DNA from 3 places in the Streptococcus sp. ZY19097 genome. Region 3 is predicted to be linked to each of the others. Evidence: predicted binding sites of a transcription regulator. Region 3 holds the regulator's gene; each other region holds the start of a gene.

Region 1 (10,948 bases), 1.0 Mb from region 3:
AGCTGAGCATAAGCATAAACGTAATAGACTACTTGAGGCACTAGGCGACCAATATTCATTGAGTTTGCAGAAGAAAACTGAGTTTTGTGCGCCAGCAATTTATCGCGCAAATCAGTATCATTAAACATACGTTTCACATCTGTCTGAGCATCATCAAAGTTTCCATCGATAGCTACAACGTGGGTATTGGCGCCAATTTGTGTTGTCATTTGTAGCTCTTGGATTTTTGAGACACCGTCTTTTGGATAGAAGACAATGATTTCTGTTCCCGGAACATCAGCAAAACCAGCCATAGCAGCTTTTCCTGTATCACCCGATGTAGCCGTTAAAATCACAATCTTATTATCAACACCTTGTTTCTTCGCTGATGTTGTCAATAGATAAGGCAAGATGGATAGTGCCATGTCTTTAAAGGCAATCGTTGACCCATGAAAAAGTTCTAGATTGTATTGATTACCCAACTTTACCAAAGGAGCAATGGTTGGCGTATCAAATTTGGTATCATAAGCATTGCTAATGCAGTAGTCGAGTTCCTCTTCTGTAAAATCATCCAAAAAGGCTGAGAGAACCAACTTGGCCACTTCCTGGTAAGAAGCACTTTTGAGTCTATCAAAGTCAAGTGCCACTTGCGGCGTTGTTAAAGGAGTGAACAGTCCTCCATCTGCCGCTAAACCTTGCAAGATCGCCTGGCTAGCTGTTACTCGATTGTTTTCGTCACGGGTTGATTGGTAAACAAGCGTCATGATAAATCCTCTTTATTTAGATAGTCTTTTTAGCATTATACCATAATTATCAGAAAATTTGAGAATTTTCTCAATAAATTTCTATTCTTATGATTGGGTTGTCGCTAATACTTTGTGCTTTTGGTTTTATGGAAATAGCCTTTTGTGTCAGAGGAGCCCTATTTTTCAAGCCTATTAGCTAGTAACAGCCCTTAGAAGAAGATAACACTTTCTTGAAACAAACAGCTATCACACTTCACTTTTAATCCCTCACAAAATTCCTTGTCCTAAACTCTGATACAAAAACGCCATTCCTAGGAATAGCGCCAATACCTTTAATTTCCCCAACGTGGATCCATTCCTGCAATGAAAATCCAAACAATTGCTAACACTTCATAAAAGCGCTCAGCCATCTCCTTACCCCCTTTGTTTGTTACATCTTATGTCACATTTATTATAGCGCTTAGCCTGAACAATGTAAAGGTTTTCTTGGGATTTTTTTCAAATAATTAATGACATATAGTGTTATAAAAAAGCCAAGACCTCAGGTCTCAGCTTTTTTAGGGAGAATTATAACTGAAAACTTATTTACGACGTCCTGGACGTTCTGCGTAACCATAGTAAGCATCCGCCATGATTTCTTCCATGTCAGCTACCATTGGCAAGCGTGGGTTAGCAGGTGAACATTGATCTTCATAAGCAAGAAGAGCAATTTCATGCAAGCTATCTTTCCAAACTTTTTCATCAATACCTTGATCTTTGAAGTTCATCTTAATACCAACAGCTACTCCAAGATCGTAAACAGCCTTAGCATAAGCTTCAACGGCTTCTTCTGGAGTTGAACATGGCAATCCTAACATACGAGCGATGTCTTGGAATTTTTCATCTGCTTTCCAATAGTTATATTTAGGCCATGTTGTTGTTTTAGATGGACGAGTTCCGTTGTAGCGGATAACATATGGAAGCAAGATAGCATTTGTACGACCGTGGATAGTGTGGTGTACCCCACCAATCTTATGGGCCATAGAGTGGCTCATACCGAGAAAGGCGTTGGCAAAGGCCATACCTGCCATTGTAGAAGCATTATGCATTTTTTCGCGTGCTTCAGGATCTGCTGTTTTAACAGATTTTTCAAGGTATTTGAAGACCAATTTGATGGTTTGAAGAGCAAGACCATCAGTGTAGTCGTTGGCAAAGTTCGAAGTATAAGCTTCTGTTGCGTGAGTCAGAACATCCATACCTGTATCAGCTGCGATAAAGGCAGGAACTGATTCAACCAAAGCTGGGTCAACAATAGCAATTGTTGGAGTCAAGGCATAGTCAGCCAATGGATATTTACGGTTATTAGCTTTATCAGAGATTACAGCAAATGGTGTTACTTCTGATCCTGTACCAGATGTTGTTGGGATACCAATATATTTCGCTTTCTTACCAAGAGATGGGAATTTGAAGGCACGTTTACGGATATCCATGAATTTTTGGACAAGGTCGCTGAAGTCAACTTCTGGTTGTTCGTAGAACATCCACATACCTTTGGCTGCATCCATTGGTGACCCTCCACCAAGTGCAATAATGGTATCTGGCTCAAATTGACGCATTACTTCTGTACCACGACGGATTGTTGTGATGTCTGGATCTGGCTCAACATCTGAGAACACTTGGATAGTTACTTTGTTAGCACGAAGGTTCAGTTGATCAATAATGCGTTGTACAAAACCAAGTTTTTCGATAGATTTATCTGTAACAATCATAACACGGTTAATATCTTCACAAGTTTGAAGGTATTGAATTGAGTTACGTTCGAAGTAGATTTTTGAAGGAACTTTAAACCATTGCATATTATTTCTACGTTTCCCTACTTTCTTGATATTAAGAAGGTTGATAGCAGATACGTTATCACCAACTGAGTTGCGTCCGTATGAACCACATCCAAGTGTCAATGATGGAATGAAAGCATTATAAACATCACCGATACCACCAAATGTTGATGGTGAGTTCCAGATGATACGCATTGCTTTCATTTCAGTACCGAAACGTTTTGCAAGAGCTTCGTCTTTTGTATGGATAGCAGCTGAGTGTCCAAGACCATTGAATTCAACCATTTGACGTGCTTTGTTCAAACCGTCTTCAGTGTCTTCTGCTTTAAGAACAGCGATAACTGGAGAAAGTTTTTCACGAGTCAATGGTTCTTTTTCACCAACTTCTGCACATTCAGCAGCCAAAATATTAGTTCCTTCTGGAACTTTGAAACCTGCTTGTTCTGCAATCCATGCAGCTGGTTTACCAACGATATCAGCATTCAATTTACCTTCTGCACAGTTTTTGCTATTTGCTTTTACACCAAAGCAGTATTCTTCAAGAAGAGCCTTTTCTTTCTTGTTAACAAAGTAAGTTTTATATGATTTGAACTCTTCAACAAAGTCATCATAGATTTCTTTATCAATGATAACAGCTTGTTCAGAGGCACAGACCATACCATTATCAAATGATTTAGACATCACAATGTCATGAGCAGCTTGACGAATATCAGCTGATTTTTCAACATAAGCAGGAACGTTACCAGCACCTACCCCAAGAGCTGGTTTACCACATGAATAAGCGGCACGAACCATAGCATTACCACCAGTCGCAAGGATAGTCGCAATACCATCGTGGTTCATCAAAGCGTTTGTTGCTTGAATAGAAGGCTCTGTAATCCATTGGATACAGTTTTCAGGCGCTCCAGCTTTAACCGCAGCATCATAAACAATTTTAGCCGCATGCGCTGATGATTCTTGAGCTGATGGGTGGAAACCGAAAACAATTGGATTACGAGTTTTGAGAGCAATCAATGATTTAAAGATTGCAGTTGAAGTTGGGTTAGTTGTTGGAGTTACCCCACAGATAACACCGACTGGTTCAGCAATTTTAGTCAATCCTGTAATCGGATCATCTTCAATGACACCAACTGTCTTAACGCCACGCATATTGTTAACAACATGTTCGCAGGCAAAAAGATTTTTAGTTGCTTTATCTTCAAAGACACCCCGACCGGTTTCTTCAACCGCATGTGCTGCCAAGATTCCGTGTGCATCAAGAGCTGCTACAGAAGCTTTTGCCACGATATAATCCACTTGTTCCTGATTAAGTTTACGGAACTCTTCAAGAGCAACAAGACCTTTTTGAACAAGTTCATCAACGTGTGCTTGAGCTTGAGCAAGTTTTTCTTCTGGTGTAACAGTTTTTTCAGCCATATTTTTCTCCTTTAGAAACACCTTGTTAAATGTTTCACAATTTTTATTACATGTTCATTATATCACAATATTTTTTTTTGTAAACCATTTCACATAAAATTTGTGAATTTTTTTTCAAACTTTTTGCCTACCATTCTACATACCTTTAAAGCCTTTTCCTGATACTCAAAGAAAATCAAAATTATAATGGACGACGCCAACACAGATAAAGCTTAAAGTCATCTAATCAATAATGTCTGAGTTTGATTTTCAATATTAAAAAGCCCACCTTTCAGTGAACTTTTATAACGCTAAGACTCACCCTTAGCTGAGCGTTTAGCTGCTTTTTGAATAGCTTTCTGGATAGTTTTAACATATAAATCTGCCCCCGTGCTGTCACTATCACTATAGTGTACGCCATCTGTTTCAGACCAGATGGCTGGATTTTCAACAGCAACCTTGTACCAATCTGCGACAGTAACATAAGAATATGTTTTAGCCAAACTCAGCTCATAATCTCTAACCTCAGCTACCGCAGCATCGTTTCCAGCATTGTACGGAGTAACAAGAACCAAGCGATAACCGTCAGGCAAAGCATCAATAAATTGCTGTAAGTCGTCTTGATAGTTCCCCAAAGAATTGACACCTACCGCCAAAACAGTGGTTTTAGATAGAGTGTTTGAATCAATTTGGTTTTTAAAAATGTTAAAAGCTTCACTAAAATTACGGCTGACTGCAGCGTCCAACTGAACTTCTGGTAAAAGACTCGCAAAAGCTGACGATGATCTTAGGGCAACTGAATCTCCTATCACACTGACATTGCTTAAAGCTGAGGCGTCCCCAGCTGCTAAAGTATGGGTACGATTCATATTATTCTGGGCTTGTTGAAGAGAATCAACTAATAGATTGGTTTCAAATTTACCAACTTTAGGAGCAATAGCAGCGGTTGCTATCGTGATAATGGTTAACACCCCAGCCGTCCCAAAAAGCCATTTTTTATATGGACTGAGATCTAATTGTAAACCAAATAGATTTGGCTTTTTCCCAACAATGTAGGGTTCAATCACATAATAGGACAAGCTAGCAAAGACAAGAGAAAAAATAGTTGTTGTTAAAGCTGCAAGCCAGTTGTTAGCTAACTGACCAAAGATGATGTAAAAAGGCCAATGAAAAAGATAAATACCATAGGAAATATCTGCTAAAAACGTGATTATCTTGGGTTCGCGAACATTTGAAGTTTGTTCATGTAAAACACGCGCTGCATAAATCATGACACTAGCAAAGAGACTCGCTAGTATGAACCCAAATAAATAAGTAAATTGATGATTAAAATCAAGCAAAAAGGTCAGGAGCAAAAGGAGAGCAAAACTTGTTGCCATGACTGTAATCACACGCTTTCTTGGCCAAAGAACAATATTTTTCTCAAATCGTTTGGTAGTCTCGTTGATACCTGACATAGTCGCAAACATCGCGCCTAGGAAAAAAGGAAAACTGTGAGAGAGTGTTGAGAAATAAATCATCGAAATATTTTCAACAAAAAAACTTCTGATAAACATAGACAAAAAGCTGACAAGAAACAAGCCTGTTGAAAGAACAAAAACTAACCCCCGAAACTGTTTAGAACCTACATTCCTTTTTGTCAAAATCCAAAGTAAAACTCCCCAAATGAGATAAAAATGTACCTCAATAGCCAAACTCCAAGTGTGAACAAATAAATGCGGGATAAACTGGCTTTCATAATTGCCACCAGTTATCATCTCATAGAAATTTGTCGTAAATCCTAAAACTGATGCAATTTGTTGACCAATGCTTGCACGAAAGTCATCACGCACCAAAAGCGTAAACGGCATAACAATCAGTATCATCAAGACTACCGGCGGCACAATTCTATAAAAACGTCGCTTAAGAAATCCTAGCAAATCAATTTTTTCGCTTTTTGCATATTCATCAATCAAAAGCGCTGTTATCAGGTACCCAGAAAAAGTGAAGAAAATATCAACACCAATAAATCCCCCTGAAAAAGTATTTTGAAAGAAGTGATAGAGTAGAACTAGCAAAAGTCCTGTTACACGTACCAGTGAAAACCATTTTATTCTCATTTTTGATAAATCCCTTGTTTAAAGGTTCCTTTATAAACCTTTTTATCTTGTGCTACTAGTGTCCCTTGCCCATCAGCTTGACCATTTTTAAAGTCTCCTTTATATGACCAACCTGTGCTTGAAGTGAAAGTACCTTGTCCGTCAAAGACACCATTGACAAATTGACCTTCATAAACATCACCATTTTCATAAGTCAGCTTCCCTTTGCCGTTCATACGGTGGTTAACGACATAACCTGTATAAACAAGCTTTCCGTGGTTATAACGGAGGGTTGCTTTAGACTTCTGGTTTACGGTTAAGACCGACAGTCCGCAACATAGTATCACCAGTACAGCAAGTAACTCTATGCGTCCTCGTGTTAAGTTTATTTTTTTCATTTTCTTTTTCCTTATTTTCATGACAGTAGTTGCGCTAGCCATTTTTCACAGCCAGTTTTGACCAAATCATAGGTCTCTTCAAAATCACCAGTGAACCACGGATCTGGGACGCCATCTTTCCTAAAAATAACTATCTTATCATCATATTTTCCTTGAGAGAGACGTTGCAAATCCGCAACATTTTCATCGTCCATACCGATAATCAAGTCAAAAACTTCTAAATCTTTCAAGCTAATTTGCTGAGAACGTTTTTGACGATCAAAAGCAATGGCATGTCTTTTGAAAATTCTCTGCGTGCCTGGATGAATAGGGTTCCCATGTTCCCAATTCGATGTTGCCCGACTTTCGACGCGAATATCGTACCCTTTTGCAAGATCTTTCATGACAAACTCAGCCATGGGACTACGGCAGATATTCCCCAGACAAACAAAAACGACTTGCTTCATCACAATCTCCTAATTCAAAATGATAATCTTACTCTCATTATAACAAAATTTAATCGTATGTTACATTCAAATTAATCAAAGATTTCAAAGGGATGCGTTTTTATATCAAAAAGCTAGAACAAACATGCCTAGCTCCTTATATTTTATAGTTTTTATTACGTCATTAACTCGCATCACCGTACTGCAGTAGTGCCAACAGCTTATTGTCTACTAAAAGCAAACCGAAAGACTATAGCGTTGATTTGTAAAATCAGAATTTAACCTCTACTCACTGGATAAAATAACGTTTAACTCTTGTCTGACAAAGGGTAACCTAGGTGTTCATAAGCTTTGGCAGTTGCTACCCGACCGGTTCTTGTTCGCATGATAAATCCTTTTTGAATAAGGTATGGCTCATACATGTCCTCAACTGTATCACGTTCTTCAGCAATATTGACAGACAGAGTGCCTAGACCAACAGGGCCGCCATTATACATCTCAATCATGGTTCGAAGGATTTTTTGGTCAACATAATCCAAGCCCTGATGATCAACATCCAGCATATTGAGAGCCTTATCAGTAATATCCGCAGTGATGACGCCATCTCCCATAATCTGAGCATAGTCACGGACACGCTTGAGTAGTCTATTAGCAATTCGCGGAGTCCCTCGGCTACGTTGTGCTAATTCTAGCGCAGCTTCATGGACGATTTCCATCTCAAAAATCGCTGCGGTTCGCTCAACAATCTCTGTTAAATCTTCCACTTCGTAGTATTCCATATGACCCGTAATTCCAAAACGCGCCCGCAAAGGATTAGACAACATGCCTGCTCGTGTCGTGGCTCCAATGAGTGTGAAAGGTGGTAAATCAAGGTGAACACTACGACTAGTGTCACTTGCCCCTATCATAATGTCAATGTAAAAGTCCTCCATGGCTGAATACAGCACTTCTTCAACAGCCATCGGCATACGGTGAATTTCATCAATAAAAAGGACATCTCCTGGTTCAAGATCGTTCAAAATAGCAACTAAGTCACCTGCTTTTTCAATTGCAGGTCCAGAGGTTTGCTTTAGATTTACTCCTAATTCATTGGCGATAACAAAAGCCATCGTCGTCTTACCGAGCCCTGGGGGCCCAAAAAGTAAAACATGATCTAGCGACTCATCGCGTAGCTTAGCAGCCTCAATAAAAATCTTAAGTTGATCTTTAACCTTGTCCTGTCCAATGTATTCTTTTAAAAACTGAGGACGAAGCGTACGTTCAACAAATTCTTCATCACCCATTACATCATTATCTAAAATTCTAGTCATAAAAATATTATACAAAAAAATAGCCTAAAAGACTACTTTTGCTATAATGAACTCATAACTGTGTTCAGTACTTCCATCTAAGGATAGTTTTTCAGCTACTCATCGTTAATTTTTTTCAAAATACAGTCAGTATCCCCTTGAAAAACTGCCTTGATTAGCGAAAAACGATCTCTTATATAAAAGCACTTTACTTGTGAATACAGGTTCTAAAATTGACATATGTGACTCCTTTTTTGTTATGGTATAAAAAGTTTAATGTTTTGCATATTTACATAGTAGTAAATCAAAGATTCCACCAAAAGAAATCTCCTAGTAAGCTAGCATTCTTAGCAAAAATAGCTGTCGCAAGAACTAGATAAAGTCGATATTGTTTCCAATTTTTCATAATTTTGGGTCCTCCAAATTTTTATTATTTACATTTTTTAGTATATCTTTTATTACCAAAAAGCAACATGACATTTTTGTCATGTTGCACAATCTTTTTGCCATTCTTCTTGTAATTTTGTCTCTAAATATTCATCTTCCATTATATTAGAAAAAAGCAACGCTTTGCTATAACAAGCTTCTGCTCGTTTCTTATCTTTTAATAGTTGTAAACTTAGTTTCCATTCAATCATATTCAAAATAGGAGATTTTTGAAAGTCTTGAATCTTAGACATGATACGCTCACAAATTTTTATAAGCATCTCAATTTTTTCAATATTAGCAATTTCCAGATAGACCCCACAAGCATGTATAAGTAAATTATTTAAAACAAATAATGTTTCTATATTGAAGTTGTCTCTCTGTTCAATTAAATTATTAACAAGTTTATTGAAGTCTTTAAGACTAGCAGACTCCCCTTTTTTAATTTCCGATATAATGCTCATAAAATAAATGTCTATAACAACTAAATCATTTAAACTATAATTATTTTTTTTAGTTATTTGTTCAAAATAATCGTCTATAATACCTAAACCAAAGGAAATATTATTACTCATATGTATATCAAGCTTTGCTTGCAGACAATCAATAACCAATTGCTCATACTCTGGAAGAGTGTCATAAAATACTTCTGAAACTTCATCAAGTTGTTCCTCACGTGTTTTAATTCTTTCAGGTTCCGCGTACAAAGGAGTCCTCAAAATCAGATACTTTAGTTCTTTATATCGCTTTGGAAGCTCTAAACTTTTTTCATCTGTCAACTCTCCAAGTTGAACTCCTAATCGACTTGCAATGAACTGTGCTTTTGATAAATTAGGTAGGGAACCCGTCTCAATTCTGGCTAATTGTCTAACTGAGAGTTCGGTTTCATCTCCGCAAAATTCTTCTCGCGTAATTTCTCTTTGCTCTCTTAGATACCTAACTTTTTCTCCAAATTGGTTTATCATTCAAAAATTCTCCTGATTATTCTTAAGTTATACTAAATTTGGTGACACTTCATACTATTCTTCCATTAGCTTTTTGTCGCTTCGCTATAAACTGAGCTTTCGACAAGGTCGGTAGCGATCCAGTTTCTATTCTTGCTAATTGCCTAACCGACAATTCGGTTTCATCTCCACAAAAATCTTCTCTCACAATTCCTTTTGATTCTCTTAACTGTCGAACCTTAATCCCAAAATCACTGATACAAATTAAAGAGTTTGAAACAAAAATGTCATGTTGCCTCGCTAATTTATTTTGGATACTAATTTTCTCCATTCTTCTTCTAACTTATTTACAAGATAGTCACCGTTTATTACTCCAGCGAATAAAATAGCCTGTTTATAACATTCTTCAGCTTGTTTAAAATCATTCAAGCCAAACCAACAATATTCCCATTTTAGCATATAATAAATGGGCATTTTTTGAAAATCCTGAATTTTTGTCATTATCTGATGGCTTATCAGTAATATCCTATCCAGATCATCATATCGCTGTAATCGAACTGATACATCTGCACAAACAAGCAAGATGCTATTCAACAAATATAAATCCTCTATAGGTAAAGTTTGTGATTGATTGATAAGACTAGTTTTTATTTTTTCATAAAATATCTCATCAAAAATTGTATTATCAAAATTGGAAACAACCGAACAAAGGAGAAAAAGTTCTATCAAAACTAGGTCATTTAATTTATATAACTTTCTCTTTTTTAACTGATTAAAATAATCTTTGATTACTTCTGTTCCAAAATCAACATTACCAGTTTGATATACTTCAAATTTGGATTGAATAAAAGTAACCATCAGTTTTTCTTCCTCTGGTAGTTTATCATAATAATCCTCATAAATTTCATCAAACTGTTCTTCACGAATTTTGAGTTTCTCTGAATCCATATATGTTGGTGTTCGTAAAATCAAGTATTTCAATTCTTTATAACGATCTGGAAGTTCTAAGCTCTCCCCATCTGTCAATTCTCCAAGACTAACACCCAGTCGCTTCGCTATAAACTGAGCTTTCGACAAGGTCGGTAGCGATCCAGTTTCTATTCTTGCTAGCTGCCGAACTGAAAGTTCAGTTTCATCTCCGCAAAACTCTTCTCTCGCAATTCCTTTTGATTCTCTTAACTGTCGGACCTTAACTCCAAAATCACTAAGCATAATCATCCCCTCTCTGACAGAGTTTTAAGTTTTATTTAAATAATTGTAACATACATTTTCATTTTCTGAAAGAAACATTGCTATAATTTTCAAACAATTCAAAATTAAATCACTTATACAAAAAAATTCTAGAGTTAAATAAATTGCAAAATGGTTAGGATCTGTGCCTAACTTTAAGTCTGCATTTCAAACTCTAGAATTTTTAGTTTATGCTAATTAATCTCCAAGCCCAATGCGCTCAA
Region 2 (10,948 bases), 480 kb from region 3:
ATGGACGTGAGATGGTTGATTTTGAACGCCTACAACTTGTGGCTGCCTATGAAACTTTTGGATAAAAACTAGAACTATGAAAATCACTAAAATTGAAAAGAAAAAACGACTTTATCTGGTTGAAATTGATAACTCGGATAAACTTTATGTGACTGAGGACACTATCGTTCGCTTTATGCTGACTAAGGGGCTGACCTTGGATGACAAAATGCTCAAAAACATCCAGACCTTTGCCCAATTTTCACACGGAAAAAATTTAGCACTCTATTATATTTCATTTAAACAGCGCACGACCGCTGAGGTTCGACTTTATTTGATAGACCATGATATCAAGTCTGATATTATTGAGGATGTCTTGAAAAATCTTAAAGAGGATAAATGGCTGGACGATGGTAAATACGTTGAAAATTTTATCTCACAAAATCTGAGTTCAGGTGACAAAGGTCCCTATGTTATAAAACAAAAATTGCTCCAAAAAGGTATTCCAGCGCAGCTTATTGATCAGGAAATAGAAAAACAGGATTTCAGTGAGGTCGCAGAAAACGCTGCTAACAAACTTCTGAAAAAGTACCAAACTAAATTACCTGCTAGAACCCTTAAGGATAAAATTATCCAATCTCTAAGTAACAAAGGCTTTTCTTATGCCGAGGCAAAAACTGCTTTTGAAAGCCTCGAGATTGAATCTGATGACGAAAATGAACAAGATTTGCTCCACAAAGAACTTGATAAAGCCTACCGTAAATACAGCAAAAAATATGAAGGTTACGACCTCAAACAACGACTAATTCAAGCCTTAGCCCGAAAAGGGTTCGGTTTTGATGACATTAATAGTGCTCTAAGGGACTATTTATAAGATTTTCGCTCTTAATCAGTGCATTTTTCAGAAAATTATGATAAACTATCTAAGATAAGTTTTAATTGTAGAAAGTTGGTAAGGGCATGAAATTACCTAAGGAAGGCGACTTTATTACAATTCAAAGTTATAAGCATGATGGTAGTTTGCACCGCACGTGGCGCGATACTATGGTACTGAAAACAACTGAAAACGCCCTGATTGGGGTTAACGATCATACACTCGTAACCGAAAGTGATGGGAGACGTTGGGTAACACGTGAACCAGCAATCGTCTATTTTCATAAAAAATACTGGTTTAACATTATTGCAATGATTCGTGATAACGGCGTTTCTTACTACTGCAATCTGGCGAGTCCTTATGTGATGGATGAAGAAGCACTCAAATACATTGACTATGACTTAGATGTCAAAGTTTTCGCTGATGGTGAAAAGCGGTTGCTTGATGTTGATGAATATGAGACACATAAGCGCAAGATGGCCTATTCTGCTGATTTAGACTTTATTCTAAAAGAAAATGTCAAAATCTTGGTTGACTGGATTAACAATGGCAAGGGACCATTTTCACAATCCTATGTCAATATTTGGTACAAACGTTATCTTGAACTGAAGAATCGTTAAAGTTGTCAGCACCCCATTCGGGGTGCTTTCATACTAAGAACCTGTATTCACAGTTCAGCACTTCTATCTAAGGCTAGTTTTTGAGCTACTCATCGTTAATTTTTTCAAGATACAGTCAGCATTCTCTCAAAAAACTGCCTTGATTAGCAAGAAAACTCTCTCTTATCTATAAGCACTTCGCTTGTGAATACAGGTTCTTAGTAGAAAGGAAAATTGCTATGGCATTTGAACACACTAAAGAACGATATGCTAGTTTTGGTGTTGTAACTAGCCTCCCTCATCCAATTATTGACACCTTTTGGGATATTCTTGACAACTATCTCAAGGGAGTTGTGCCATTAGATCGAACCTTGACTTTCCGGTTGGCAAACAAAAAAGACAAACTATCCCTTGAATATTATGATAGAAAACGTCAAATCCACATCGTTTTTGACTATAATACACCTTTTGACCCATTTTTTCCTGAAATCGTCAACATTACTGACAATGCTGGCATTGAAACGATTGTCCTACCACACGAAACAGATTGATACTCCGTGACATTAAAACAACTCAGCTTGATGAAATTTCTTCTACCTACACTATTGCTGTTAAGTCTAATTTCCCATTACTTCTCAGCATTCATTTCACAAATCATAACAACGTGTTAATCTATGGAATCGGTTTTCATTGGGTGCAAAATTATGCTATGAGCCTTATTCAGTCAGGACATTCAAAAAAGAGCCTGACTGACTTTAACCATAAAAAAATACAAAGAAGAGTGAAAACATACAGAGATTGCTAGTCAATTTATGCATGTTTCCACTCTTTTTGTAACTATTCAGTTTACATAATACAAACTGAAAGACTATAATTCTGTTCGGTTTTCAATGGCACGCAACAGCGTGACCTCATCAGCGTATTCAATGTCAGAACCAACAGCTAAACCGCGCGCTAGGCGGGTAACCTTAATACCTGCTGGTTTAAGGACACGAGAAATGTACATGGAGGTCGCTTCCCCATCAGCGGTTGCATTAGTCGCTACAATGACTTCACTCACTTCGCTATCCATAAGTCTGGTAATCAAAGTTTTAAGATTGATGTCATCTGGGCTAACACCATTCATCGGTGAAATAAGTCCATGAAGAACATGGTAAAGTCCATGATATTCTTGAATTTTTTCCATAGCGGAGACATCCTTAGAATCTTCTACTACTAAGATGACGCTTCGATCACGACTCTCATCAGTACAGATATTGCAGGGGTCATCATCCGTAAGGTTACCGCAAATAGAACAGTAAGTTAATTCACGTTTGGCAGCTAAGAGATTTTTAGCAAAGTCATTAACATCTTCATCAGACATGCCAATAGTATAGAAAGCAAGGCGAGTCGCCGTTTTGATGCCAATACCTGGCAACTTTGTAAAGCTTTCAATCAACTTAGCAATCGGAGTAGGATACAGCAAATAATTCTCCTTTCAAGAAACTAGGTAAAAAGTCCGAACTCACTTTTTATTTTTGAAGTTCGTTTCATTTTCAAACTCAAACTATCGCCCAGACAGTTGAGCCCTACAGGTTGGGAGTAGATAAATCAGCACGCTAAAGCATTTTAGCTCATACTCATAAACACAAAAACGATAAGAACCCTTGTTGTTTGTTGTGTTTGTTGTGCTCTCTCCCGTTCTAAACTGTTTTATTGATTAACATAAGATTGCATATAGAGGTCAATAATATCTTTAGCAATCAATTGGTTTGAGTAGTTTTCATCACTTGTTAAATGTGGAATGATGACCGCTACCGCAATCTTAGAATCGCTACTAGTAGAGTAATCATAGGCCAGCACACTTGAATTGACCGTCGTAACAATGTCTCCATTGCTAGCTTTAGCATAGGTTTCCGCCGTACCAGTTTTACCTGCAATGGTAACTGATGAACCACGCATTTTGGTTCCTGTCGCATAACCACTTGAGCTATTGACTACTTGATAAAAACCTTGTTGGAGCACTGCCATGTCGTCCGAAGAGATATTGATTTGATTTAAAACCTTAGTATCTATGGATTTTGACAAGGTTCCCACTCCACCTGAATCATCTGCATCATAAATTCCTTCAACAAGGTGGGGCGCCACTCGATTTCCGCCATTAGCAACTGTTGCAGCATATTGAGCCAACTGTAGAACAGTGTAAGAATCGTACTGACCAAAGGCTTCAGTCAAGACATTGAACGCAGTGTAATCTGATGAAGTCAAACCAATAGACTCACCACTAACATCTAATCCAGTATCTACACCTAGACCATATTCTGCAAAAGTAGCTCTAAGTTTTTCCATAGCTTCCTGCATACCACTTGTCATTAGTACCATGCCTGAGTAATATTCCTGTCCCATCATTTTAAGAGCGATTTGAACCATATAAGTATTTGATGAATATTCTAAGGCTTGTGCTACTGTGATATTGGTTGAATTGCTTCCCGTAAACCAAGATTTAATGGGAGCAGATCCTGCCAAGTTAATTGACTGGTCAGCCAGAACTTGATTTCCTGAGATAACTCCTGACTCCCAACCAGCCGATATGGTCGCAGCCTTAACAACAGATCCTGGAACAAAGACATCCGTTATCGTCCCTAGAGCATCTGGACTAGCCGTTGTCTCTCCTGTTTCATGGGATAGCCCCGCCATAGCCAAAACACCACCAGTTTTAGGATTAAGGGCAACAACATAAGCACCTTCAGAGTAAGTAGCAAAACCAGCATCAAGGTCAGCCTGATAATATTTACTTAGAATACCTTCAACTGCTGTTTGAAAATTAGAATTAATCGTCAACTTGAGATTCTTACCGGATTTCCCTTCAGTTGTCACCTGATCTGAGACAATCTTTCCTTTTTTATCAGTTGTAATTTTACGTATCGTATGAGTTCCTTGAAGATATTCCTCATAGGACTTTTCCAAATAAGAGGTCCCAACACGATCATTCAAGGCGTAGCCCTTTTTAAGATAATCTTCTGCTTCTTCTTTTGGCAAACCTGCTTCCTCGGATGACACAGTTCCGATAATGGAAGCAATGGAGGTATTGACCTTTTCGCGTTCCCAATTTGTGGATACTGAAATTCCAGATAGCTTGGATTGATTAGCCACGATGTAAGCAATTTGGTCTTCAGTTAGATCTGCTGTTTTTAAATTAACCGAATTAAAAACAGATACCGAATTCATTTGATTAAAGAGATAGACCTGCTTTAATTCTTCATCTGAGTAAGCAATTTGATCTTCTGTAACTGCCTCAACCGCATTGGCATAAATGGTGGCTTCTGTCAGTTTATTGCCGTAATTATCATATTTTTTCTTATCTGGTAAATTTTTAACCACTTGTGCATAGACAGATTGGTCAGCTAAATAATAATCTTTCTTAGCCCTAGTTGTCACTTTTGTTTCGGTTAAAGTGACAAGTGTAGATAACTTTTGTGCCAAATCTTTCATGTCTTCAGCTGTTGTCGTATTGCTGCGCGTGAAAACCAACACTTGCTTTATCTCATTAGCTACCAGCACATTACCTGCAGAATCATAGATTTGACCTCGAGGTTGAGACTGTTTCACCGTATAGGTATTGGTAGCAGATAATTTTTTATCATAGAAACTCTTGTCCGCAAGCTGCATCTGTGCCAAACGTAAAACGAGAAAGGTAAAGAGACAGACAATCACAAAAAAGAGAAGGTTAATTCGGCGAGGAATACTGGCCTCCTTCTTGATAATTTTAAATGATTTTTTTGGTTTTTTTGTCACTTTGCTGTCTCCCGTTTTTGAAAAGCTATGCTTTCTATTTTATCACAAAATAAAAAAAAAGAGCGTGACTGACTAAGAAAAGTTTCACCTTTTTTTCTACGTCATCACGTTCAATCTCAAAATCATTTTTTATGCCCGTAAGCCAAATAGTAGAATAAACTTACAAAACCTGCACCACCAATAATATTTCCAAGATAGACTAGGACAAAATTTTGAATAAAGTCCAACCAAGTTGCCTGTCCTTCAAAAATGGCTGCTGGAATGATGAAAGCATTTGCCACACTATGCTGAAATCCCAAAGCAACAAAAGTCATAACAGGAAACCAAGTCCCAAGTAATTTCCCAGTCGCATCTTCAGCCCCATAGCAAAGCCACAAAGCTAGTCCAACAAACCAGTTACAGCCAATACCGGATACAAAGCTTTGTAAAGGACTCGCTGCTAGTTTGGCATGAGCTACTTCAACTGTTTCATCCAAATAAATCCCTGAACTAGTCAAGCCTAAAAAATGACCAAACACAAAGGCAACAAATAAAGCACCCAAAATGTTAAAAAGGGTAATAACTGCCCAGTTAGCTAACAAGTCTTTACCAGATACTTTTTTTCCAAAAAAGGCTGCTGACACTGCCATCATATTACCAGTGATCAACTCACCACCAGCCATCAAAATGACAATCAACCCAATAGGAAAAACACAAGCACCAATAAAGCTAGAAAGTGGTCCCAAAACCTCCATGCCACTTGCAGCTACACGAACATAAAGCAAATAGCCTAGACTAATCATTGCCCCTCCGATAAAGCCCAAAATGGCTCTTGCGAGAAAGGTTTTTTCAATTTTATGCTCTCCAATATGGATTGTTGTCTCTAAAATAGCTTCAGGTGATTTCATGCTTTCCTCCTATTGTTACATTTGTCACAAACATAACCATTATATCAAGAAATAGCAAAATTACAAGCGTTTTCACAGAAATAATTTAAAACTCTCCAAAATCTTTTCAAATATGACATTGGAGAGTTTTTATGATTAAGACGGAATACCAAGAATTTCTTTAATATCTTGGATAGTCATGCTGGCTCTACTTTCATTACCATCAAGAACTGTAGTCACAAGGTTTTTCTTACTTTCCTGAAGATCTAAAATTTTCTCTTCAATAGTCCCTCTTGTAATCAAGCGATAGACTTCAACATTTTCTTTTTGACCAATTCGATGTGCGCGGCTGATAGCTTGCATTTCCACCGCTGGATTCCACCAGAGATCAATCAAAACAACGGTATCCGCTCCCGTCAGGTTGAGCCCCACACCGCCTGCCTTCAGTGAAATGAGAAAAGTATCCTTAGAGCCATTGTTGAAGGCTCGAGTCATCTCTTGACGTTCACTGGCTGGTGTTGACCCTGTAATTTTATAAGAAGTCAATCCCAAATCCGCCAATTCCCGCTCTGCGATGTCCAACATACCACGAAATTGTGAGAAGATTAGAGCTCTGTGGCCATTTTCCTTTATCTGAGTTAAAAGATTACGCAGACTGGCAACCTTGCCACTTTCTCCATCATAATCCATAAATAAACTTGGGGTATCACAAATCTGGCGTAGACGAGTAATGCCCGATAAGATTTCAATCTTATGACGATTAATATCGTCATCCGAAGACTGACGAATACGATCTTGCATTTGACGAAGTTGAGCTAGGTAGATAGCCTTCTGACTATCTGCCAATTCATTAGAGTAAGTCACTTCAATCAAGTCTGGTAATTCAGGCAGGACATCCTCTTTCTTACGCCTCATAATGAAAGGTTTGATGTAGCGAGCAACTTGCTTGGCATCTAGCTTGAGAAAAGCTTTTTTGGCTGGTAAAAGCCCAGGTAGGACGATCTGGAAGATAGACCAAATTTCCAAAAGTTTATTTTCAATAGGGGTACCTGACAAAGCAAAGCAATTTTTAACCTCAAAAGCACGCAGATATTGTGCAATCTTGGTCTGAGTATTTTTCATGACTTGAGCTTCATCCAAAATGAGATAATCAAATTGAGATTGCTGATAGGTTTCAAAGTCTTGTCGGAAGGAAGCATAACTGGTAATAGTAATTTGATGTTTTTGCGCAATAATCTCATCTCTAACAGGCTTAAGGCCATAGGCCACCGCCACATCTAATTGAGGTGCAAACTTCTTAAACTCGTCTTGCCAATTGTAAATAAGGCTGGATGGGGACAAAATCAGAATGCGACTGTCAACCTCAATTTTACTAGATAGAAAAGCAATGGTTTGCAATGTCTTACCAAGTCCCATGTCATCGGCTAAAATACCACCAAAACCATAATTATCAAGCATAGACAACCAACGAACACCAGTGTATTGATAATCGCGAAGTTCAGCCTTGATAGTCATCTCTTCTAATGGAAAGGACTCTGGATGTCGTAAATCGTAGGCTAGCGCTTCAAATTCTTTTGAAAACTGAACCGATGGACTATCTTTAAAAAGTTCTGACAATTGGAAGGCCGCTAAACCATCCAATTGAAGATGGCCTTTGGTCGTTTTTTTAGCTCTGAGACTTTGTAAAACTGAACTAACTTTTAGGGTTTCCTCATCAAATAAAACGAGCTTTCCACTACGACTGACAAAATAAGGATTATTTTTAAAAAGCGCTGTTAAAGCTTCATCAACGTCAACTTCAAAAATTTCAGAGAAGTCAAAAGAAATATCCAAAAGCCCTGCATTAGAGGAAACCCGAACTTGTGGTCGCTCTGATAAACGTAATTCCTCTAGCTCATCTGACAGATAAACTTGTCCCAAACGTCCAAAACGTTCCAAAGTCTGGGTAAAGAAAGAATAAAGTTCCTGAGGTTCAAGCGGTGGACGTGTACTTGAAAAACTAGCTGCAAAACCCTGTTGAGTAATAAATTTAAAAATACGTTCTTCATGCTTGAAATGACTTGCAAAAGGCAGGTTATCCAACTCCGTTTTATTTCTGACAAGAATACCATTGCCATAATCAAAGGTTATATTGAGAAGAATACCTTGATTGAAAGCCAAATCAAAATTAAAACGCACCGTAAAATCACGAATATCAAAACTTTTTGGTGCTTTGACCTGACCAATTTCCTTAAAATCCAAAAGACTGGCTGCCAGTTTGCCCTGATCATCCAAATCAAATTTGACATGTTTCTTCAAATCTGCCTCAATCGGCAAGGTTTTAATGGCAGAGACAATCTTATTTTGCTTGGCATTCAGATGATAAAAAGTATCTTGATGAAGTAAATAGGCATCATTATAAAAGCGATGGACAGATTTTTCGCTAATAATTAATTCAATGAACTGGCGGTGAACCATAACTTCAAAGTCAAAAAGTGCATCGTCACCCTCTAATTCCTTAAAATAAAGATGATGGTAGTCTTGAATATGACCTTCAAAGGTAAACTCATATAATTCCTCAAACAGACGAACACCTTCCTCAAAAAATCCTACTGGCAAGGAAAGATGACGACCTCTATTCGGTAATAGATAATCTAAATCTAGACGATCGTTGTCCGGGATAAGACGCCAGAGAAAATGAATTACTTCTTGGCTGGCTTGATCAAATTGGAGCAGAGATAAGGGTTCGAAGTAATTTTTTCCGATTTGATAACAAGTTTCCTTCCTCACCGTTGATAAAAAAGCTGAAATATCTCGCACAATGTAACTACGATCATCAGGTAAACGATTAATTTTCAGAGTCCATAAATAATCTGACGAGTACGGATTTCTTCCACCAACAACAGATAGACGGTATTTAGTTGTATCATCTTCATTGACAACCAAACCATCCAAAAAGACACTCCCAAAATAATATTGTGACTTCACACTCTTCTGAGAATCTGTTTGGGGCCGTAAATCTCCCACTAACTCACGCCCTTGTTCGTCGTTTTTCAAAAAGCACTCCAATGCTGCAATGTGTTCACAGTAAGGCTTTTTCTTGAAAAAGTCACAGCTACAAAAGACATTATTATCATCATCTAGTGAGTAATCCACTTCATAAGTACCTACACGCGCATGAAGCAGACCTGCATCATCGTTTTCAATCTTTACTTGCCCTTGTTCATAAAGAGCGACACCTTGACTTCGAATACGTCCGGGAATCATTCTTGTCATTGTATTACCACCTTTATCTTATCTCACTATTATAACAAAAATAGCAGAGCTTGGCTGAATAAAATCGTTGAATCACTTACTTCTTGTCAAAATTGTTAAACTTGACATCGTCAAGAAAAATTGAAACACACTATCAATTTCCATGAATAAAGTATTTTTATCTAGCAATATGCCCGGTAACAAAAAGGGTCCTAGCAATATCAATGCTGAACCCTTTTTTATTATTTACAAGCAACTGCATTCGGTCCGCCAATGTTTAAGCTTTACTTTTAACCAGCTACTTAGAACTTGTCCACGCAGAATTAGTAAGAAAGTAGCTAGCTGTAACATGTCTTAAACGAATCATCAGATCCATAATAAGTAAAAGTAATACATTTTACCCACAGTACTAAAACCTTTAGAAGCTACTGTACTTAAAAGGCTTAATTTGAACATTTCAAAAGTTTAAGGGTGATTTGCCGTTTTTCTGGGCTAATGAGATTTTCTAAATGTTTAAAAAGCGCCATGAGCCAGCTAAAAGCGAGAAGAAAGGCAGACATTTCAAAAGCTGTTAAGGAAAGATAGTGAATCCCCTGAAAAGCGAACTCCAATACCACAAGTACCCCACCAATAACGTAAGATGTTAAGATAAAATCCCTACTAACTTTTGGTAATAGCCATCTAATCCCTATAATCAGAGCTAACAAAATGTAGACTAGATAGCCTGCCAGACGTGTATGAATAAGGTGAGACGCGGCATCATTTGAAAAATAACCAACAGCCCCCAAATCTAACCCCAATAATGTTAAAAGAACTCTCAAAATCATCAACCTCTTATTATGACCAAATTTTTGGCTGAGAGCCACAAAAAGATAATCAACCAAAGCAATCAAGATAAGTGCAGATAACATCAGAGTTAGATTAAACTGCCAACTATTCTGAGCCTCTTTAGTTCCCAGAAAACTCAGATTTACTTGCCACCATTGCTTTGAACTATTGGTCGCCATAGATAAGAGTACTCCTGACAACATAATCAGAGTAAAAAGACTGGTCAGCCAGCTTGCTCTTAGCAGCTCTGCTATTCTACTCCAAAAACTACTTACCGTGTAAATCATGATAGCAAATAGCAAAGCAGAAGTATTCAGGTCAAAAGAAGCGCCACGGAAGAGCTGATTCACCAACCAAGAAAATCCCAATAATAAGACCGCTAAAATAATGCTAAAGGCCATGGTGATAACGGGAGACATGCGCCAAAAAAGCCGTGATTTGAGGCCATCTAGAAAAATTCGCCGATTAAGGATAAAGTTGATTGTGAAAAATCCCATACCGAAGAGGACGCCGAAAAGAACTAAAAAGCCCGTAATCGAATAATCTCCCGCTAATAAGACTTGTCTAGTTTGCTGCCAAAGATGAAAACCATAAAAAAAGGCAGTTGCTATCAAAGTTCCCACTAAATAACCCCAGTTAGGAATAGCTCGTACTTGTCGCTCTTCCTCCTTGAGTAAAGTTAATCTTTCTGCATCTAGGGTAACTGTCACACTACCCTTTCCATCCAAATCAAGCTGCTCAATAATTTCAGGACTAAGTTCTAGAGATAACATTTTATTTGTCATTCTTCCTCC
Region 3 (10,948 bases):
TCATGCTGGCGCCATTATGCATTTTTTAAACTCAATCGGGGTTGATGTCGAAAGCATGGGATTTTTCCCAAGTAATTGTTGCATTTTTGACCTTAGTTTTGAAAAAGGAGCTTTTACTTTGCACGGTATGATTGATCCAGTTAAGGGGGAAATTTTTGAGTATTTGGGTGACTTGACATAATCTTTCAAAATTTAGAACCTGTATTCACAGTTCAGTACTTCTATCTAAGACGAGTTTTTGAGCTACTCATCGTTAGTTTTTTTCAAAATACAATCAGTATTCTCTCAAAAAACTACCTTGATTAGCAAAAAATGATCTCATATCTATAAACACTTCGTTTATGAATACAGGTTCTTAAAATATTATAGTCTTTTAGTACAAGGCAACGAGCTGCAGGTTGCTAGAACAGCCTTTAGGCTGTTCTAGGTTGGAAATAAGACATGCGAAGCAAGTCACTTTCGTAAAGTACGGCAAAGTGAGTTCAAACAATCCAGTGGAGTGTTTGAAGTTGGAAATAGGGAGTGGGAAAGACTCAATAAGTCTAAAGAGTTCTCCTCACTTCCAAACATCTAGGTTCGGGCTAAAATAGTCCACTGGACTGTTAAACCCAATCAACCACTGCGCTGAGATGTTGACACGAACTTTGAGAAGCGAGGCTGGACTTTTTGCTCAGCCTCCTTACGTCGAAATAATAAAAGATAAACTAATTGACTATACTACCTTTTTCAATGACTTACTTAGACATGCTTGCAACTTTTCAGAAGTTTCCTTAACTAAAATTCTTTATTTTTGTGTATAATAGATAAGAAATTAGTTTCAAGGAGTAGTGATGAAATTCGAGAAAAAGCAAGTTTACTATGTCGTTATAGCTTTTACGCTTTGTTTTGCCATACAAGCTTATTGGAGTAGCGGAGCCCAGCTTTTAAACACATTCTATACTGCCAGTTTTCCTTTTTTGATGGGAGCCGGTCTCGCTTACATTATCAATATTGTCATGAGCGCTTACGAGAAGCTTTATGTTCGACTATTTAAAAATACATGGCTAATTAAGTTAAAACGCTCAATTTCTATGATTTTAGCCTATTTGACTTTCACTGTTATCATCATTTGGATTTTTTCAATTGTCCTTCCTGATTTGATAAAAAGTTTGAGTTCTCTAATGACCATTGACACTAAGCAAATTACGAAGCTTATCAATGAGCTTGGTGATAACAAATTGGTTGCGCAAGCTTTAGAATATCTTGGGGCAGGTAATGATTTGGCTACAACCATTCAAAAATACAGCCAACAAGTCCTAAAGCAAGTTTTAACAGTCCTAACCAGTCTCCTGACCTCGGTAACGACTCTTGCCTCGACAATACTTAATTTGTTTATTAGTCTAGTCTTTTCAATCTATGTCCTCGCTAGCAAGGAAAAACTTGGGCATCAGTTCAACTTGTTAATTGACACCTATCTTGGTAAATTTGCTAAAACAGTCCATTATGTCATTGGTATTCTACATCAGCGTTTTCATGGTTTTTTTGTTGGACAGACAATGGAGGCCATCATTCTGGGAACTCTAACAGCTACAGGCATGTTCATTTTTAAACTGCCTTATGCCGCGACGATAGGAGTTCTGGTTGCCTTTACCGCTCTGATTCCAGTGGTCGGTGCCTATATCGGTCTTTGCATTGGCTTTATTTTAATTGCCACACAGTCTATTACCAAGGCTATCTTTTTTGTTATCTATTTGATTATTTTGCAACAATTTGAAGGCAATCTTATCTATCCAAGAGTTGTTGGAAATTCAAGTGGATTGCCAGGAATGTGGGTTCTGCTGGCTATAACAGTAGGCGGCTCACTCTGGGGAGTGTTAGGTATGTTAATAGCAGTGCCATTATCTGCAAGTATTTATCAAATTATCAAAGATCATGTTCATAAACGTCAAACACTTAAGGTAAACACAAAAAATGAGTGATATAATAAACCTTCTTTTTGCCATCAATGATGATTATGTTGAGCAGTTCAAAGTTACTCTTTATTCCCTTTGGCAAAATGCTTCAAAAAAGCAAATGGCAGTCTATCTTTTACAGAAGGAATCTTTATCAGAAAATGAAGCTATCAAACGCTTTTGTCAAGAATTACAAATAACCTATCATCCAGTCATTATTGGTGAAATGGCTTTCGAAGATGCTCCAACTACTGATCGCTATCCTGAAACCATTTATTATCGACTTTTAGCACAGGATTACTTACCAGCAGACTTGGATCGTATTCTTTATCTAGACGCTGATATTTTATGCTTGAATGACATTGTGCCTCTTTATCAAGCGGATTTGAAAGATAATTTGTATGCTGCAGCCAGTCATACTTCAGATGCTAACATTCCTGAACTAGTCAATAAGCTGCGCTTAGGCAATTTCGAGGCTGAAAGTTATTACAATTCTGGTGTCCTGTTGATGAATTTGCCAGAAATTAGACATCAGGTCCAAAAATCGGATATCTTAGATTATATTGCGACGAATGGACGTATCTTGTTTTTACCAGATCAGGATATCTTAAATGCTCTTTATGGTCATAAAGTTTTTCAAATCCCCGATGAAATCTATAATTACGATGCGCGTTATAATGTACTCTATTTTGCTAGAAGCTCTGGTAAATGGGATTTAGATTGGGTTCTTGAACATACTGTATTTTTACATTTCTGTGGCCGAGATAAACCCTGGAAAAAGAACTACCGCGGACGTTATGCCGCTCTTTACAAACACTACCAACAGCGTGTGAAAAAAATACCATGATAAAAATACCTCTACTTACGAATAAACTAAGTGGAGGTATTTTATGTATACTGTAGAATTAAAAAACGAAGCCTTGCTTCCCCGCGAACGTCTTATGGATTTGGGAGCCGAAAATTTAAGCAATCAAGAACTCTTGGCTATTTTGCTTAGAACAGGAACCAAAACAAAACCAGTTTTAGAAGTATCACTCAATATCCTAGAAAATTTAACGAGTTTAGCAGACTTCACTCACCTATCATTACAGGAATTACAGCAAATCAAAGGCATTGGCCAAGTAAAATCTATTGAAATCAAAGCCATGCTAGAATTATCAAAGCGCATCAACAAGGCAGATTATGCTCAACAAGAGCGAATCATGAGTAGTGAAAAATTGGCTCGAAAGATGATGTTAGAACTCAGTGACAAAAAGCAGGAGCATTTGGTTGCCCTTTACCTTGACACGCAAAATCGTATCATCGAACAAAAGACCATTTTTATCGGATCGGTACGTAGGTCGATAGCAGAACCACGCGAAATCCTTTACTATGCCTGTAAAAATATGGCAACTTCCCTGATTATAGTTCATAATCATCCTTCTGGATCTGCATCACCTAGTGAGAATGATTTGCATTTTACAGAGAAAATAAAACAATCATGTGAAACAGTAGGAATTGTGTGCCTTGATCATATTATCGTTGGAAAACATTGCTACTATAGTTTTCGTGAAGAGACGGACATTCTTTAAGAAAAAGTAAAAAAAAAACGAATGATTGACGATTTAGAAAAATACTCTATCGTTTCATTCGCTTTTTACTTTTATCTATTTTGCTTCAGCCTGATTCATGAAGTAAAGTAGCGTTTGCAGTTCGCTTGTTAGATCAACATACTGGACAATGACATTTTTTGGAACATGCAGATGAACAGGTGAGAAGCTCAAAATACCCTTGATTCCAGCATCAACTAAACTATCAGCAACTTCCTTAGCTTGCTCACTTGGAACAGTCAAGATAGCTGTTTCAATCTTGGTATTCTGAATATGTTCTTTAAGACTTGAAATACCATATATTGGAATACCGTCTTCAGTCTTAGTTCCAACAAGTGGGTTATCATCGGTATCAAAGGCAAGTGCAATCTGCATTTTGTTGCGATCATGGAAACGGTAGCGTAGCAGTGCACGCCCTATATTACCGCAGCCTACTAACAGAACGTTTGTAGTAGAATGATCTCCCAAAATATCCGCAAAAAAATTGACTAATTTTGTAACATCATAACCAAAACCACGGCGCCCTAGCTCACCAAAATAAGAAAAATCACGCCTTACGGTAGCAGAATCGATACCCATCGCATCTGCAATTTGTTTTGAGCTAGCTTTTTCAATATTATCCGCGTAAAAACGCTTAAAGATACGATAATAAAGAGACAGTCGTTTTGCTGTCGCCTTTGGAATAGATTTATCAATAGCCATGCTATTATCTCCTTGATTCTTAAACATCTCCATTTTATTTTAAAGAAACTTTGTGAAAAATGCAACATATTGGTACGAAATTTTATGAAAAATCTAAAGTTTTGGAAAGTATAGGGTTTTAGAAATTAGTTGACTTCGAGTATCTTAGCGTGTTTGATAAAAAATATCAAATTATCGAAAACTATTGAATTTTCCGACAATTAGTGTTTTAATAGAAATCGTATTAACGTTTTAGTTAATTTAAGAAAAGTTTTAAGGAGATTTTTATGGCTAAATATCAACGTTTTTCCATTCGGAAATATAAAATCGGTGCAGTATCAGTTCTTTTAGGAACAGTATTTTTAGTAGCAACTGGTGGACAAGTTGCTGCTGACGAAGCTACTTCGCAAGTAGATAACACAGCTATCTTTGTAAAGGCCGATGATACAGCAGTAGAGACTATTGTCGAAACTACAATAGGTACAGGGGCGGATCCAATTTCTTCACAGGCAGAAGCCCCATCAATACCTGCAAGTCTAGTTACGGATGTTGCTACTGAAGTTACAAGTGATGTTACTGAAAATATTCCAATTTCTGAACAAGTTGCTCTAACCAAGGACGTACCAGAAACTCAAGTCACTCCTACAATACCAAAATCACAAGAAGTAGCAAATGATGCACCTTCTGAACATTTACAAGCGGAAGTAGAAACTAAGGCTGTTTCCGAAAATGGTGAACAAACTGGGGTTGCCAACAAATCAGATCAGCCATCAAGTATTGATTCTGATAAAATCATAACAGCGGATAAAACTTGGGTAGCGGGCTACAAAGGAGAAGGAACTGTTGTTGCTGTCATCGACTCAGGCCTAGATATTGACCACGATGCTCTGCGTATCACTAATATTGATGCTGCCAAATATAAAGATGCTAACCAGATGGAAGCTGCCAAAAAGGCTGCGGGTATTTCTTATGGTAAATGGTACAATGAAAAGGTTATTTTTGCCTATAACTATGTTGATGTTAACGATGATATAAAGGAAGCTGATAAGCACTCTCATGGAATGCACGTTACAGGCATTGCCACAGGGAACCCTTCGCGGCCAGATAGTGGTGAATTCGTTTACGGTGTTGCACCAGAAGCTCAAGTTATGTTCATGCGTGTTTTCTCGGATGTCAAAAATACAACAGGTCCAGCGATATATGTTCGCGCCATTAAAGATGCCGTAAAACTTGGAGCAGATTCTATCAACCTTAGTCTTGGTAGTGCGGCTGGTTCTGTTATTAATTCAGAAGAAAGTCTTATTGCAGCTATTGAAGAGGCTCGTAAGGCGGGAGTTACTGTTGTCATGGCAGCCGGTAACGATGGCACTTGGGGTTCAGGACAGTCTAACCCGCTTGCTGAAAATCCAGATTATGGCTTAGTCGGAACTCCTTCAACTACACGTGACGCAATTTCTGTCGCATCTTATAACAGCACAAGCATTATGAGTAAAGTTGTACAGATTGTTGGCATGGAAGACAATGAAGCCTTAAATTATGGCAAGAGTTCTTTCTCAAATCCTGAATTGAGCAAAAAAATCTTTGAAAAAGGACGACAATACGATTACGTTTACCTTGGTACTGGAAAGGCTGATGAAATAGGCGACCAAGATCTCACTGGTAAAATTGCTCTAATTAAACGTGGAGAGATTACTTTTTCTGAAAAAGTTGCTAACGCAGCGGCCAAAGGAGCGGAAGGAGTTGTCATCTTCAATCATACAGCTGGGGAGGAAAATATCAGCATGCAGTTGGATGAAACAGCTATCTCAATTCCATCTATTTTCATTCCGTTTGAATTTGGTAATGAATTGGCTGCACATCCCCAAAAATACAAAATTCAGTTTAACGGAGAATCTGATAAATCTGTTCATCCTCATACAAATGAACTTTCAGATTTTAGCAGTTGGGGACTTTCAGCAGATGGAGAATTGAAACCAGACCTTGCAGCTCCAGGAGGTGGTATTTATTCGTCTATCAATGATGGTGAATATGCTAGTATGAATGGAACGAGCATGGCATCACCTCATGTGGCTGGCGCAGCTGCTTTAGTTAAACAGTATCTTAAAGCCAACTTTCCAACAAAATCAAATGATGAAATTGAAGCTCTAGTCAAGCACTTGCTGATGAGTACTGCTAAAGCTCACTTTAATACTGAAACTCAAGCTTATACTTCACCACGCCAACAAGGTGCAGGAATTGTGGATACACAGGCCGCAACGACAAAAGAACTCTATTTGACAGGTTCAGATGATTACAGTAGCATTACTCTTGGAAACGTCAAGGATAGCTTTAGCTTTGATGTCACTATCCATAACATTGGTAACAAAGATCAAAGACTGAAATATCTGACTAACCTTAATACCGATGGCGTTGAAAATGGAAAATTCACCCTCAAACCACGCTCACTGGCGACTATTGATGGCAATGATATTACTGTAAAAGCTAATAGTACAGCAACCGTTACTATCACAGTTGATGCATCAACCTTTGCCAAAGAACTTCAAGAACAAATGCCAAACGGTTACTATCTTGAAGGTTTTGTCCGTTTTGTTGATTCAGTAGATGGAGTTGATGTTGTCAGCATTCCTTACGTTGGCTTTAGAGGTAATTTCCAAGACCTTGCTGTTACAGAAAAAGCTATCTATAGTCTTGTGGCCGATGGTAAAGGCGGATTCTACTATCAAGTAAAAGACAATGTTGTTGCCACTAACGCTGATGTGACATCCCTCATCACAACAAGTTCGGAACCTGTTTACTCGGCTACCAGTACCATTTCTAACACACCCGGTACTTACAAGGTATTGGGAACGTTCGCCAATGATAGTGGTCAATACATCTTGAAATTAGATGATGGGAAAGCTCATCTTGCCATATCTCCAAATGGTGATGGGAATCAAGAATTATTGGCTTTTAGAGGCGTCTTCCTACGTAATTTCTCTGATCTAAGTGCTTCTGTTTATGCAGCAGATGACCAAGAACTAGCAAATCCACTTTGGGAAAGCCAATCTTCAGGTGGTGAGAAGAATTTTTATTCTGGAAATCCTGACCACCCAAAATCAAGTCTTATGTCCAATACATACTGGGTTGGCACCGATAATAAGGGACAAGACCTTCCAGATGGTCACTATAAGTATGTTTTGCGCTACTTACCAGATGTTCCTGGTGCAAAAGTTCAAGAAACTATTTTTGATGTCCTTATTGACCGTCAAGCTCCTGTTGTGACAACAGCTACTTTCAATGCAGATACACTTAACTTTAACCCTCGCGATGCTGTTGATAAAGGTGATTCAGGAATTTTCCGTGAACGCGTTTTCTATCTTGTCACTGATGAAAATGGTAATCAAAGTAAATTTGATATCAACGATAACACTGGAAAAATTCAACTCGTGGATGATAAGGTCTATGTTGAACAAGCCGCAGATGGCTCCTTCACTTTACCACTTGACAAGGCAGCAATCGGTAATTTCTATTATACTGTTGAAGACTACGCTGGAAATATTACATCTGCAAAAATCTCTGATTTAATTACCATTGGTAACAAGAATGGTCTTGTGCGTGTAAATGCGCGCGATATCGCTACTGATAATGAGACAGGAATTGATTTCTCTTATTCTGTCAAAGATGCTAAGGGACAAATCATTTCAGAGGTACCACGTTATGCTGGAAATAATGACATCTTGATTTTGCCATTTGGAACTTATACAATTGAGATGTTCTTGTATGACACTGACAGAGCAGTTTTGGTCGGTGAAACCAAGAAAACTATCACTATTTCAGAAACTAACAGTCTGGAAAATGTTAGCTTCTATGTCAACACCCTCCAAAGAGCTAATCTCTTAATTGACTTTGACAAGACCTTGCCAAAAGACACTGTTGTTGGAATAGTGTCTGAAAATGGCAAGACTTACCAACTTCCAGAAGCGCGTTACTCAGAAAGTGATTATGGTAAAGTTGTCTATGTTGGTAAATACAAATTGCTACTAAACCTACCTGATGGCTATGAACTGCTTGAAGACTCGACCTTTTCAGTAGTTGCTGGACGACCAAACAAGGTAAACTTTACTGTTATAGACAAGACAGGCTTGAAGGCAGAAGAAGAACAAGCCTCAGCAGTTGTAGACAACGCCCTTTATTACAATGCTTCTCCTGATAGGGTTGCTGCTTATGACAAGGCTCTGGCAGATGCTCAAAGCATACTCGTAGCTAAACGCAAACAAATTTATGTAGATGCCGCTCTTAAAGACCTCACAGATGCTCGCGCCGCTTTAAACGGGAAACCAACTGACTTTTCAGTTCTCACAAATGAAAGTCAGGCTTACGATATGATTCTTACGACACCAGCTTATTACAATGCGGATCCAGATAAACAAGTAGCCTATGACACCGTTAGACGTGCAGCACAGCTTGTTCTGGCGAATCCGAAAGCTAGTCAAGCGGAGGTAAATGATGTAACCGATGATTTGCTCAAGGCTCATCAAGCTCTTAATGGTCAAGTGACAGCTCTTACAGCATTACAGGCTGAATTAGCAAAACATGATGACTTGCTTTCTAGCCCAACATATTACAATGCGCAGCCAGATTTCCAAAAGGCTTATCGCACAGCCTATGCAGTGGCTCAGGAAGTTTTGAAGAAAGCAGATGCTCACCAACTAGAAGTTGATCAAGCTTTAAAAACGCTTCAAGTTGCTCGTGCTAATCTTGATGGCAAGCTTACTGTGATAAAGGAAAACTTGCTTTCAGCTTTGCTTGATGCTCAAAAAGCAGACATAAGAAATAAAACACCTGAAAGTCTTGAAGCTCTCAAGGTAGCTATAGATACTGCAACGGTTGTACGCTTTAAAGAGGATGCAAGTCAAGATGAAGTAGATGCTGCAACTCAGGCTCTTGAAAAAGCCATAGCAAGTCTAGTAAATCTAATTACAAAAGTCCCTGCTGTCGCTCCGACTGCCGATGAAAAACCAGAAGCAGTTATCACAGAGCGAGACATTGCCTACACTAGTCGCATAGTAGAAGATCCAAATTTGCCTGAAGGAACACGGCAGGTCCTCATCAAAGGACATAATGGACTTCGCCGTCTTGTTAGTGTTAACGGAAAAGTTATGATTGATGAAGTTGTGACTGAAGCGGTAGAAGAGCTTATTTTAGTCGGTACTAAAAAAGAGCCTGTACCAACACAATCGGAACAAGTCAACAAGAGCGGCTTGTATAAATTAGTCAGTCAATCAGATGAATTTAAACGCACATCCGCAAGTTACCAAAATGCAAGTGCATCCGCTAAATCAGCATATAATCAAGCTCTTCGAGTAGCTCAAGCTATTTTAGCAGATGCTAATACGAATCAGATACAGATAGATGAAGTACTAGCAAACCTTGAAGAGGCTAAGGCTAGTCTTGATGGTCAAACAAACTTTGGAGAACAAAACATTGTTACCCAACCTGTCACTTTGACTCCTAAACCACGAGTAGAGCAAACGCAAGCTAGTCCGATAAAAGAGCGGGCAAACGACACCTTGCCAACAACTGGTGACCAAAGCACCCCCATCTTAATCAGTTTGTTCGGTATAATGCTGACATTCTTTAGTTTCTCAGAAATTCGTAAACGTCAGCACTAATGCGTTGAAGATTCAGAGAATACAGTCTGTATCAATAAGATGTAGATAGAACTAATGTCCATCACACATCAAGGTAATAACAACTTATTTTGATTATCAAAGAGTAAAGCTTCACTATTTCATAATTAAAACAAGCTCTCAGACTAGTGGGAGCTTGTTTTTTGGGAATAATAAAAATTCCCTCCTAAAGGGGAGGAAAACGAAAATTTATCATGATCAAACGAAATACGTCGATCTCATATTTCTTTTTTAGTAAAAATTCCTCGTTCAACAAGGCTATCCATGAGGAAGTAGAACTTATCTTGAAGAATTTTATGGTCAGCTGACTTGAAAATATTAACCGAACGAAGACCCGATTTGTCCGTAATCATCAATTTAAAGCCGTTTAAATCCTTATTGATAGTAATTTTCAAAGGGAAACCATCATTTGAATTTGGAATGGTCTCTAGCAGGCGCGTCAATTCGTAATTGCCGATTTTTGTTTGTACAAAAGTATTATCGCGAAGTGTGTATTTTTTAACATTTGGGCTAATAGCATAGCTGTAACGGCAATCAGTCAATTTAATTTCTTTTTCAAAAGCCATCTTAATTTCCTACAATTTCTTTTAATTTTCTTGAAAAGAGACGAACTTCATCAATTGTGTTCATCTCAGAAAAGCTAACACGGATAGACTCAGTTAAACGTGGAGAATCTGCACCATAAATACTAGATAGTACATGACTAGGATCAACAGTTCCAGCTGTACAAGCAGAGCCAGTAGAAACTGCAAACCCCGCTAAGTCTAGTTGTGTCAACAAAATGCCATTATTTTTATTAGGAAAACCAATGTTAATGACATGAGGAAGAGTTACATCGCTACCATTGATGTAATAATTGAGGTTTCCTAACTCATCAATAAAAGTTTGATGAAGCTCTTGGACATGTTGATAATTATCTTTTAAATTATCGTGACTGTCTTTTAATGCTTGAGCCAAGCCGGCTATACCTACCATATTTTCAGTGCTGGCACGACGTTTTTCTTCTTGCTCACCTCCATGAAGTAAATTGTCAAAGGGCAAAGCATTGGCATAGAGCAATCCTATACCTTTAGGACCA

What was found. The regulator Rex, encoded in region 3, represses fermentation and respiration genes when NADH is low (regulators of the CRP and FNR family bind a similar motif). The targets are predictions, from matches to a motif close to TTGTGAANTANTTCACAA.
Region 1: a site for Rex is predicted at 3,978-3,995, ahead of adhE (bifunctional acetaldehyde-CoA/alcohol dehydrogenase). Genes of this name have one in related genera too.
Region 2: a site for Rex is predicted at 6,126-6,143, ahead of ABZ559_RS09650 (formate/nitrite transporter family protein). Genes of this name have one in related genera too.

Annotation. Positions count from the first base shown of each region.
Region 1 covers NZ_CP160400.1:2,458,959-2,469,906, forward strand. Annotated here, with positions in the region: gene thrC (threonine synthase) at 1-743, opposite strand, end outside; gene adhE (bifunctional acetaldehyde-CoA/alcohol dehydrogenase) at 1,307-3,955, opposite strand; gene ABZ559_RS12400 (acyltransferase family protein) at 4,246-6,033, opposite strand; gene ABZ559_RS12405 (membrane protein) at 6,030-6,410, opposite strand; gene ABZ559_RS12410 (low molecular weight protein-tyrosine-phosphatase) at 6,428-6,856, opposite strand; gene ruvB (Holliday junction branch migration DNA helicase RuvB) at 7,144-8,145, opposite strand; gene ABZ559_RS12420 (helix-turn-helix domain-containing protein) at 8,610-9,515, opposite strand; partial or broken gene ABZ559_RS12425 (helix-turn-helix transcriptional regulator) at 9,592-9,753, opposite strand; gene ABZ559_RS12430 (helix-turn-helix domain-containing protein) at 9,795-10,706, opposite strand; gene purB (adenylosuccinate lyase) at 10,923-10,948, opposite strand, start outside.
Region 2 covers NZ_CP160400.1:1,933,365-1,944,312, forward strand. Annotated here, with positions in the region: gene ABZ559_RS09620 (aminoglycoside 3'-phosphotransferase) at 1-65, shown strand, start outside; gene recX (recombination regulator RecX) at 77-853, shown strand; gene ABZ559_RS09630 (DUF402 domain-containing protein) at 940-1,473, shown strand; gene ABZ559_RS09635 (DUF960 domain-containing protein) at 1,692-2,003, shown strand; gene recR (recombination mediator RecR) at 2,321-2,917, opposite strand; gene pbp2b (penicillin-binding protein PBP2B) at 3,145-5,226, opposite strand; gene ABZ559_RS09650 (formate/nitrite transporter family protein) at 5,349-6,113, opposite strand; gene ABZ559_RS09655 (DEAD/DEAH box helicase) at 6,249-9,347, opposite strand; gene ABZ559_RS09660 (permease) at 9,770-10,939, opposite strand.
Region 3 covers NZ_CP160400.1:1,450,554-1,461,501, reverse strand. Annotated here, with positions in the region: gene ABZ559_RS07415 (histidine phosphatase family protein) at 1-181, shown strand, start outside; gene ABZ559_RS07410 (AI-2E family transporter) at 831-1,958, shown strand; gene ABZ559_RS07405 (glycosyltransferase family 8 protein) at 1,951-2,778, shown strand; gene radC (DNA repair protein RadC) at 2,822-3,502, shown strand; gene ABZ559_RS07395 (redox-sensing transcriptional repressor Rex) at 3,578-4,222, opposite strand; partial or broken gene ABZ559_RS07390 (YSIRK-type signal peptide-containing protein) at 4,489-4,587, shown strand; partial or broken gene ABZ559_RS07385 (S8 family serine peptidase) at 4,627-6,423, shown strand; gene ABZ559_RS07380 (Fn3-like domain-containing protein) at 6,439-9,852, shown strand; gene ABZ559_RS07375 (DUF1831 domain-containing protein) at 10,089-10,436, opposite strand; gene ABZ559_RS07370 (cysteine desulfurase family protein) at 10,438-10,948, opposite strand, start outside.